Regions from separate parts of the Streptomyces sp. NPDC045956 genome, predicted to be linked through region 3. Evidence: predicted binding sites of a transcription regulator. Region 3 holds the regulator's gene; each other region holds the start of a gene.
The links. Region 3 encodes HrcA, which represses chaperone genes, less so after heat shock. Its sites were predicted from a motif close to TTNGCACTCNGNNNNNCNGAGTGCNAA; they were not measured.
Positions count from the first base shown of each region.

Region 1: a site for HrcA is predicted at 2,209-2,235, ahead of groES (co-chaperone GroES). Genes of this name have one in related genera too.
Region 2: a site for HrcA is predicted at 956-982, ahead of groL (chaperonin GroEL). Genes of this name have one in related genera too.

Region 1 is NZ_JBWKKZ010000012.1:88,710-91,957, reverse strand. It holds gene groL (chaperonin GroEL) at 1-1,619, opposite strand, end outside; gene groES (co-chaperone GroES) at 1,754-2,062, opposite strand; gene AC07FV_RS28240 (polysaccharide deacetylase family protein) at 2,334-3,053, opposite strand; gene AC07FV_RS28235 (polysaccharide deacetylase family protein) at 3,050-3,248, opposite strand, start outside.
Region 2 is NZ_JBWKKZ010000011.1:149,902-153,149, forward strand. It holds gene AC07FV_RS27015 (MoaD/ThiS family protein) at 1-150, shown strand, start outside; gene AC07FV_RS27020 (cold-shock protein) at 590-793, shown strand; gene groL (chaperonin GroEL) at 1,145-2,770, shown strand; gene AC07FV_RS27030 (NADH:flavin oxidoreductase) at 2,989-3,248, shown strand, end outside.
Region 3 is NZ_JBWKKZ010000001.1:504,153-507,400, forward strand. It holds gene AC07FV_RS02160 (MBL fold metallo-hydrolase) at 1-564, opposite strand, end outside; gene hrcA (heat-inducible transcriptional repressor HrcA) at 794-1,810, shown strand; gene dnaJ (molecular chaperone DnaJ) at 1,811-2,944, shown strand; gene AC07FV_RS02175 (nitronate monooxygenase) at 3,044-3,248, shown strand, end outside.

The sequences.
Region 1 (3,248 bases), on a different contig from region 3:
GCGTGGCCGTGGCCGTGGCCCGCGGCGGCCGGCTCTTCCTCTTCCTTCTTCTCGACGACCAGGGTCTCGGTCGTCAGGAGGAGGGAGGCGATGGAGGCGGCGTTCTCCAGGGCGGAGCGGGTGACCTTCACCGGGTCGATGACGCCGGCCTTGACCAGGTCGCCGTACTCGCCGGTGGCGGCGTTGAAGCCCTGGCCCTTGTCCAGCTCGGCGACCTTGGAGGTGATGACGTAGCCCTCCAGGCCGGCGTTCTCGGCGATCCAGCGCAGCGGCTCGACGGCGGCGCGGCGGACGACCGCGACACCGGTGGCCTCGTCGCCGGTCTTGCCGAGGTTGCCCTCGAGGACCTTGACGGCGTGGACCAGCGCGGAGCCACCACCGGAGACGATGCCCTCCTCGACCGCGGCGCGGGTCGCGGAGATGGCGTCCTCCAGACGGTGCTTGCGCTCCTTCAGCTCCACCTCGGTGGCGGCGCCGACCTTGATCACGCACACGCCGCCGGCCAGCTTCGCGAGGCGCTCCTGGAGCTTCTCGCGGTCCCAGTCGGAGTCGGTGGACTCGATCTCGGCCTTGATCTGGGCGATGCGGCCCTCGACCTCGTCGCGCTTGCCGGCACCGTCGACGATCGTGGTGTCGTCCTTGGTGACGGTGATGCGGCGAGCGGTGCCGAGCACCTCGAGGCCGACCTGGTCGAGCTTGAGGCCGACCTCCTCGGAGATGACGGTGGCGCCGGTGAGGACGGCCATGTCCTGGAGCATCGCCTTGCGGCGGTCGCCGAAGCCGGGGGCCTTGACGGCGACGGCGTTGAAGGTGCCGCGGATCTTGTTGACGACGAGGGTGGAGAGGGCCTCGCCCTCCAGGTCCTCGGCGATGATCAGCAGCGGCTTCGAGGCGCCGGCCTGGATGACCTTCTCCAGCAGCGGCAGCAGGTCGCCGATCGAGGAGATCTTGCCCTGGTTGATGAGGATGTAGGGGTCGTCGAGGACGGCCTCCATACGCTCCTGGTCCGTGACGAAGTACGGCGACAGGTAGCCCTTGTCGAAGGCCATGCCCTCGGTGAAGTCCAGCTCCAGACCGAAGGTGTTGGACTCCTCGACGGTGATGACACCGTCCTTGCCGACCTTGTCCATCGCCTCGGCGATCAGCTCGCCGACCTGCTGGTCCTGGGCGGACAGCGCGGCCACGGCGGCGATGTCGGACTTCTCGTCGATCGGGCGCGCGGTGGCGAGGAGGTCCTCGGACACGGCGGCGACGGCCGCGTCGATGCCCTTCTTCAGCAGCGCCGGGGAGGCACCGGCGGCGACGTTGCGCAGGCCCTCGCGGACCAGGGCCTGGGCCAGCACGGTGGCGGTGGTCGTACCGTCACCCGCCACGTCGTTGGTCTTGGTCGCCACCTCCTTCACCAGCTGCGCGCCGAGGTTCTCGTACGGGTCCTCGATCTCGACCTCGCGGGCGATCGTGACACCGTCGTTGGTGATGGTGGGGGCGCCGAACTTCTTGTCGATGACGACGTTGCGGCCCTTGGGGCCGATCGTCACCTTGACCGTGTCGGCAAGCTTGTTGACGCCGCGCTCGAGGGCGCGACGGGCGTCCTCGTCGAACTTCAGGATCTTCGCCATGGGAGCGTGAGCCCTCTTCCGGAAATCTTGGGGTTATACGGCAAATGCGCCCCGGGCGCCCGGCTTGTTAAAGGTCGCGGGAGCCAGGGGCGCAGATGAGAAGCCAGGTACTTCGGTGAAGTGAAGAGCCGCTTCTACTTCTCGACGATCGCGAGCACGTCGCGGGCCGAGAGGACGAGGTACTCCTCGCCGTTGTACTTCACCTCGGTGCCGCCGTACTTGCTGTAGAGCACGACGTCGCCGACGCTGACGTCGAGCGGAAGACGGTTGCCGTCCTCGAAGCGGCCCGGGCCGACGGCCAGGACGACGCCCTCCTGGGGCTTCTCCTTGGCGGTGTCCGGAATGACCAGGCCCGAGGCCGTGGTCTGCTCGGCGTCGAGCGGCTGGACCACGATGCGGTCCTCGAGCGGCTTGATGGCAACCTTGGAGCTGGTGGTCGTCACGATCCGACCTCCCCCTTCGGAGATCTCACGGGGTTAACTGTCTGAGGTGGCGACCAGGTGGATCCGTCGTCGCGGGTGCCGGACCTGCCCGTCGCTGTGTTGGCACTCTCCAGTGGTGAGTGCCAGAGCCGAGACTATGACCGCGATTAGCACTCGGTCAAGCGGAGTGCCAATGCAGACGGCGCGTCGGCGGTTTTTCGTACCCGCCGGCCCAGGTGGGCACCCCGCGACGGCGCCGGGCCCGCCCGCTCCCGGCCCGAGCGACCTCGCCCTACAGGTAGTCCTCCAGCCGCCCCACCCTCAGCCCCTGCTCCGCGATGGTGGCCAGCAGACGCGCCGTGCGGTCGCGCAGGTTCCGGCCCGTCGGGTCGTCCGGGGCGACGGTCACGATGTCGCCGGGATGGAGGCGGTGCTCGCCGCGCGTGTAGGCGAGGGCGCCGTCGGCCTCCAGGGACGCGCGCCACAGGACGACTGCCGCGATGCCGCAGTCGGCGGCGGCCCGCAGCGTCGTGGTGTCGTACGTGCCGTAGGGCGGGCGGAAGAGGTGGGGGCGGACACCGAAGCGGGCCGTGAGCTTGGTCTGCTGGCCGCAGATCTCGGCGCGCTGGCCCGCGTGCGGCAGGCCGCGCAGGGAGCGGTGGTCGAGGGTGTGGTTCTGGAGGCTCGCGCCGACCGAGCGGAGCCGCGCGAAGTGGCCGTAGGCGGGTCCGGTGACCGTGTCGGTGAGGAACAGGGTGACCGGGAGGCGCCGTTCGCGGATGAGGGCGGCGAGACGGGGGTCCCGCTCGGCGCTGTCCTCGAAGGTGAGGAAGACGACCCGGTCGGTGGTGCGGACGTGGTCCACGACGGGCGGCAGGTTCTGCCCGCGGTCGCCGCCCTGGGCGGGCTCGCCGGCCGCCGGGTGCTGCGCGGGGCCGGCGAACTGGGCGCAGCCGGTGAGGAGTACGGCGGCCAGGGCGGCCCCGGCCGTCCGGAACCGCCCGCGCCTCACAGGTAGTCCTCCAGCCGGGCCACCGCGTATCCCTCGGCGGTGACCTTGTCGAGGAACTCGCGGACCATGTCGCGCATGGTGCCGTCCCAGTCGTCCTCGCCCCGGAAGTGGCTGAGGACGATGTCACCGGGGTGGATCTCCCGGTCCCACTCCCGGTAGTCCCAGCGGTCGGCGAAGACCTCCTCGTTCCAGATC
Region 2 (3,248 bases), on a different contig from region 3:
GCCGCCCGCGTCCTGGACGACCAGGGCAAGCTGCGCCGCTTCGTCAACGTCTACGTCAACGACGACGACGTCCGCTTCGAGCAGGGCCTGGAGACCGCCACCCCCGACGGCGCGGGCGTCTCCATCATCCCGGCGGTCGCCGGCGGCTGACCCGCCCCCGCCGTTACCATCGGTAATTGAGGTGACGCAGCGTTCATCGAATTGCCCCCTCCGTGAGAGAAGCGGAGGGGGCAATTCCATGGGATTGAGCGCGGTAGGGTTGGGGAACGCGCTCCCGATCGAAAGATCGGGAATCTCGAATTCCTGCCCGGCGCCCGACAAGATGTAGCCAAAGTGTGGGCGTATTTCGCGGCTTTTGTGCCCTTTGCGTGCCCCGACTTGACCCGAATTCAGGCGAATTCTCGCCACATTGCGGACCGGGTGCGTCCGGATTTCTCGTCCGATTGACCTGTTGCAGACGGCAGTTGGACAGATACATTCAGCCGCGGTCGACGCGTTCCGGCGCACGCCCCCAGTCGTGGGGGGCGAGGTCTGACCCGGGTCCGCGAAGTGCGGATCTGTGCAAGGGCCAGTAATAGGGGAGTTAGGCATGGCTCAGGGCACCGTCAAGTGGTTCAACGCGGAGAAGGGGTACGGCTTCATCGCGGTCGACGGTGGTGCGGATGTTTTCGTCCACTACAGCGCGATTCAGATGGACGGCTACCGCACCCTCGAAGAAGGCCAGCGGGTCGAGTTCGAGATCTCGCAGGGTCAGAAGGGCCCGCAGGCCGACATGGTTCGCCTCAGCGCCTGAGACGTCCGGCCACGCAAAGCGAACGGTTCTTCTCCGAAGGGCCCGCACCTCCCCGGAGGTGCGGGCCCTTCGGGCTGTCCGCGCCGGGGCACGGGCCTGTCCGCGCCGGGGCGCACCGGTGTTCGCCGGGGGCTGAGCGGCCGGGCCGATCCCCCGAAGGCGCTTGCACTCGATGGGGGCGAGTGCTAATCATTGGCGTTAGCACTCTGAAGGTGAGAGTGACAACGAAGGACCGGGTCGGTGAGGCCCGCAGGCCGGGTGGGGAAGGAACCACAAGGCCGGCGAGCCGTCCGTCGCGGGCGCGGGCGCGGTCCGAAGGAATCACCCCCAGTCCTGGAGGGACCACTTCACATGGCCAAGATCATCGCGTTCGACGAGGAGGCACGGCGCGGCCTCGAGCGCGGCATGAACCAGCTCGCGGACGCCGTCAAGGTGACGCTCGGCCCCAAGGGCCGCAACGTCGTCCTCGAGAAGAAGTGGGGCGCCCCCACGATCACCAACGATGGTGTCTCCATCGCCAAGGAGATCGAGCTCGAGGACCCGTACGAGAAGATCGGCGCCGAGCTGGTCAAGGAAGTCGCCAAGAAGACGGACGACGTCGCCGGTGACGGTACGACCACCGCGACCGTTCTCGCCCAGGCCCTGGTCAAGGAAGGCCTGCGCAACGTCGCGGCCGGCGCCAACCCGATGGCCCTGAAGCGCGGCATCGAGAAGGCCGTCGAGGCCGTCTCCGCCGCCCTGCTGGAGCAGGCGAAGGACGTCGAGACCAAGGAGCAGATCGCCTCCACGGCCTCCATCTCCGCCGCCGACACCCAGATCGGCGAGCTGATCGCCGAGGCCATGGACAAGGTCGGCAAGGAAGGCGTCATCACCGTCGAGGAGTCCCAGACCTTCGGTCTGGAGCTGGAGCTCACCGAGGGTATGCGCTTCGACAAGGGCTACATCTCGGCGTACTTCGCCACCGACATGGAGCGTATGGAGGCGTCGCTCGACGACCCGTACATCCTGATCGCCAACTCCAAGATCGGCAACGTCAAGGACCTGCTGCCGCTCCTGGAGAAGGTCATGCAGTCGGGCAAGCCGCTGCTGATCATCGCCGAGGACGTCGAGGGCGAGGCCCTGTCGACCCTGGTCGTCAACAAGATCCGCGGCACCTTCAAGTCCGTCGCCGTCAAGGCCCCGGGCTTCGGCGACCGCCGCAAGGCCATGCTCGGCGACATCGCCATCCTCACGGGCGGCGAGGTCATCTCCGAGGAGGTCGGCCTCAAGCTGGAGAACGCGACCCTGGACCTCCTGGGCCGCGCCCGCAAGGTCGTCATCACCAAGGACGAGACCACCATCGTCGACGGCGCCGGCTCGACCGACCAGGTCAACGGCCGCGTCAACCAGATCCGCGCCGAGATCGAGAACAGCGACTCGGACTACGACCGCGAGAAGCTCCAGGAGCGCCTGGCGAAGCTGGCCGGCGGCGTGGCCGTCATCAAGGCCGGTGCCGCCACCGAGGTCGAGCTCAAGGAGCGCAAGCACCGCATCGAGGACGCCGTTCGCAACGCGAAGGCGGCCGTCGAGGAGGGCATCGTCGCCGGTGGTGGCGTGGCCCTGCTCCAGGCCTCCCAGGTCTTCGAGAAGCTGGAGCTGACGGGTGACGAGGCGACCGGCGCCAACGCCGTGAAGCTCGCCCTGGAGGCCCCGCTCAAGCAGATCGCCGTCAACGGTGGTCTCGAGGGCGGCGTCGTCGTGGAGAAGGTCCGCAACCTCACCGTCGGCCACGGTCTGAACGCCGCGACCGGTGAGTACGTCGACATGATCGCCGAGGGCATCATCGACCCGGCGAAGGTGACGCGCTCTGCCCTGCAGAACGCCGCCTCCATCGCCGCGCTGTTCCTCACCACCGAGGCCGTCATCGCCGACAAGCCGGAGAAGGCCGCCGCGGGCGGCGCCCCGGGCGGCATGCCGGGCGGTGACATGGACTTCTGATCGGCTCCGGTCGATCAACCGTCCTACGGACCGAGGGCGGCACTCCCCGACAGGGGGGCGCCGCCCTCGGGCGTTTCCGCTCCCCGACTCCTCCCGGACGGATGTGACCTGGGCCACTCATGGCGGCCCGTCGGAATGCGGGCGACGAGCGGCCCTGTTGGCGCCGGTGGGTGCATGCGCATGCACATACTGACCGGTACCTCCGAAGGAGCCCCCACGTGACCGTCACCGCCTCCGACACCGCCTCGCGCGCCGCGCAGGTCCTCGCCCGGCCCGTCACCCTCAACGGCCTGACCGTGCCGAACCGGATCGCCATGGCCCCGATGACCCGGATGTTCTCCCCGGGCGGCGTCCCCGGCGACGACGTGGTGTCGTACTACGCCCGCCGCGCCGCCGCCGGTGTCGGTCTGATCGTCACCGAGGGCACCTACGTCGGCCACGCCTCCGCCGGGCAGAGCGACCGGGTGCCGCGCTTCCA
Region 3 (3,248 bases):
CGGCTCGCCGGACTCCTCGACCAGGTCGCCGCAGAACACGACCGGCGGATCACCCGGCACCAGCACCGCGAGGTCCTGGCCGGTGTGCCCCGGCCCCACGTCGGCCAGCAGCACCCGCCGGCCGCCGCCCAGGTCGAGCGGGTACGCGCCGTCGACCTCGCGGTGGACGCGGACGAGCGCGTCGGCCGCCTCCTCGGCCGCCCCCGCGTCCAGCCCCTCCGCCACCGCGTCCGCACGCAGCGCCTCCCGCCCCCGTCCGCCCGGCGCGAACACCGCCCCGACGCCCGCCGCGCCGTGGACCTCCACGCCCGCGAAGGCCGCCGCGCCGAAGACGTGGTCGAAGTGCGGGTGGGTCAGCGCGAGATGCGTCACACGGTGACCGGCGAGCCGCCGTGCCTGCGCACGCACCCGGGCGCCCTCCCCGAGGCTCGACCCGGTGTCCACGACCAGTGCCGTGCCCGCGCCGACGACCAGCCCCGCCGTGCAGTCCCACACCGGCAGCCGGCACCGGCCCACCCCGTCGGCCAGCCGCTCCCATCCCAGGTCTTCCCAAGTCACTGTCACGACGGCGACGCTAGGGCCTGTCTGACGATTCCCGCCTGCCTCGTGACGCCACGCACGCACTCTCGCGTCAGAGAGGCCCTAGCGGTGCGGCACCCGCGCGCACGGCGGCGCGGCCCGGCCTTGCCGGGGGCGTACCCCACGGCCGTACACTGGGCCGGGGAAGTCTGGCACTCGTCCACGGTGAGTGCCAGGAGGAACACCGGGCGGACGACTTCTGGAGGTGTGCGCGATGCTCAGTGAACGCAGGCTGAAGGTGCTGCGCGCCATCGTCCAGGACTACGTCGGCACCGAGGAGCCGGTCGGTTCCAAGGCCCTCACCGAGCGGCACAACCTCGGCGTCTCCCCGGCCACCGTGCGCAATGACATGGCGGCCCTGGAGGACGAGGGGTTCATCGCCCAGCCGCACACCAGCGCCGGGCGCATCCCCACCGACAAGGGCTACCGGCTCTTCGTCGACAAGCTGGCCGGCGTCAAGCCGATGACCGCGCCCGAGCGGCGTGCCATCCAGAACTTCCTGGAGGGCGCCGTCGACCTCGACGACGTGGTGGCCCGTACGGTGCGGCTGCTCGCGCAGCTGACCCGGCAGGTCGCCGTCGTGCAGTACCCCTCGCTGACCCGCTCGACCGTGCGGCACGTGGAGCTGCTGGCGCTGGCGCCCGCGCGCCTGATGCTGGTGCTGATCACGGACACCGGGCGGGTCGAGCAGCGGATGGTCGACTGCCCGGCGCCGTTCGGGGAGTCGTCCCTGGCGGACCTGCGCGCGCGGCTCAACAGCCGGGTCGCGGGCCGCCGTTTCACGGACGTGCCGAGTCTGGTCGAGGATCTCCCCGAGGCCTTCGAGGCCGAGGATCGCGGTACGGTCTCCACGGTGCTCTCCACCCTGCTGGAGACGCTGGTCGAGGAGAACGAGGAGCGGCTCATGATCGGCGGCACCGCCAATCTGACCCGCTTCGGGCACGACTTCCCCTTGGTGATCCGACCCGTCCTCGAGGCGCTGGAGGAGCAGGTCGTGCTCCTCAAGCTGCTCGGCGAGGCGAAGGATCCGGGTGTGACCGTCCGTATCGGTCACGAGAACGCCCACGAGGGACTCAACTCCACGTCCGTCGTGTCGGTGGGCTACGGTTCGGGCGGCGAGGCGGTTGCCAAGCTCGGCGTGGTCGGACCGACCCGCATGGACTACCCGGGAACGATGGGAGCGGTACGCGCAGTGGCACGGTACGTCGGACAGATCCTGGCGGAGTCTTAGGTGGCCACGGACTACTACGCCGTACTCGGCGTGCGCCGCGACGCTTCCCAGGACGAGATCAAGAAGGCGTTCCGGAGGCTCGCCCGCGAGCTGCACCCGGACGTCAACCCCGATCCGAAGACCCAGGAGCGGTTCAAGGAGATCAACGCCGCCTACGAGGTGCTCTCGGACCCGCAGAAGAAGCAGGTCTACGACCTCGGGGGCGACCCCCTCTCGCAGGCCGCCGGCGGTGCGGGCGGCTTCGGCGCGGGTGGCTTCGGGAACTTCTCGGACATCATGGACGCGTTCTTCGGCACGGCGTCGCAGCGCGGACCGCGCTCGCGCACCCGCCGGGGCCAGGACGCGATGATCCGCATCGAGATCGAGCTGGACGAGGCCGCCTTCGGCACGACCAAGGACATCCAGGTCGACACGGCCGTCGTCTGCAACACCTGCAACGGCGAGGGCGCGGCCCCCGGCACCTCGGCCCAGACCTGTGACATGTGCCGTGGCCGCGGTGAGGTCTCGCAGGTCACCCGGTCCTTCCTGGGCCAGGTCATGACCTCCCGGCCCTGCCCCCAGTGCCAGGGCTTCGGCACCGTGGTCCCGACCCCGTGCCCGGAGTGCGCGGGCGACGGCCGGGTGCGCTCCCGGCGCACGCTGACCGTGAAGATCCCGGCCGGCGTCGACAACGGCACGCGGATCCAGCTCGCGGGCGAGGGCGAGGTCGGCCCCGGCGGCGGCCCCGCCGGCGACCTGTACGTCGAGATCCACGAGCTGCCGCACTCCACCTTCCAGCGCCGCGGCGACGACCTGCACTGCACGGTCACCATCCCGATGACGGCGGCGGCCCTCGGCACCAAGGTGCCGCTGGAGACCCTCGACGGCATGGAGGAGGTCGACATCCGCCCGGGCACCCAGTCCGGCCAGTCGATCCCGCTGCACGGCCGCGGCGTCACCCACCTGCGCGGCGGCGGCCGGGGCGACCTCATCGTCCACGTCGAGGTCACCACGCCCACCAAGCTCGACACCGAGCAGGAGCGCGTCCTGCGCGAGCTGGCCAAGCTGCGGGGCGAGGAGCGCCCGCAGGGGCAGTTCCAGCCGGGTCAGCAGGGGCTGTTCTCCCGTCTGAAGGACGCCTTCAACGGGCGGTGACGCGAGGCTCGCCAGGGGCTCCGTGGTGCGGATGCTCCTGGCGTATGCCGACGGACGCCCGGATTCGGACTTGTTCGGAGGACGTGACAACATGCCGTCATGTCCTCCGCACTGACCGATCTCTTCCCCTACCCGATCGTGCAGGCGCCCATGGCGGGCGGCGTCTCCGTGCCGCAGCTCGCCGCCGCGGTCTGCGAGGCGGGAGGGCTGGGCTTCCTGGCCGCCGGGTACAAGACCGCGGACGGGATGTACGAGGAGATCAAGCAGCTGCGGGGACTGACCGGCCGCCCCTTCGGCGTCAACC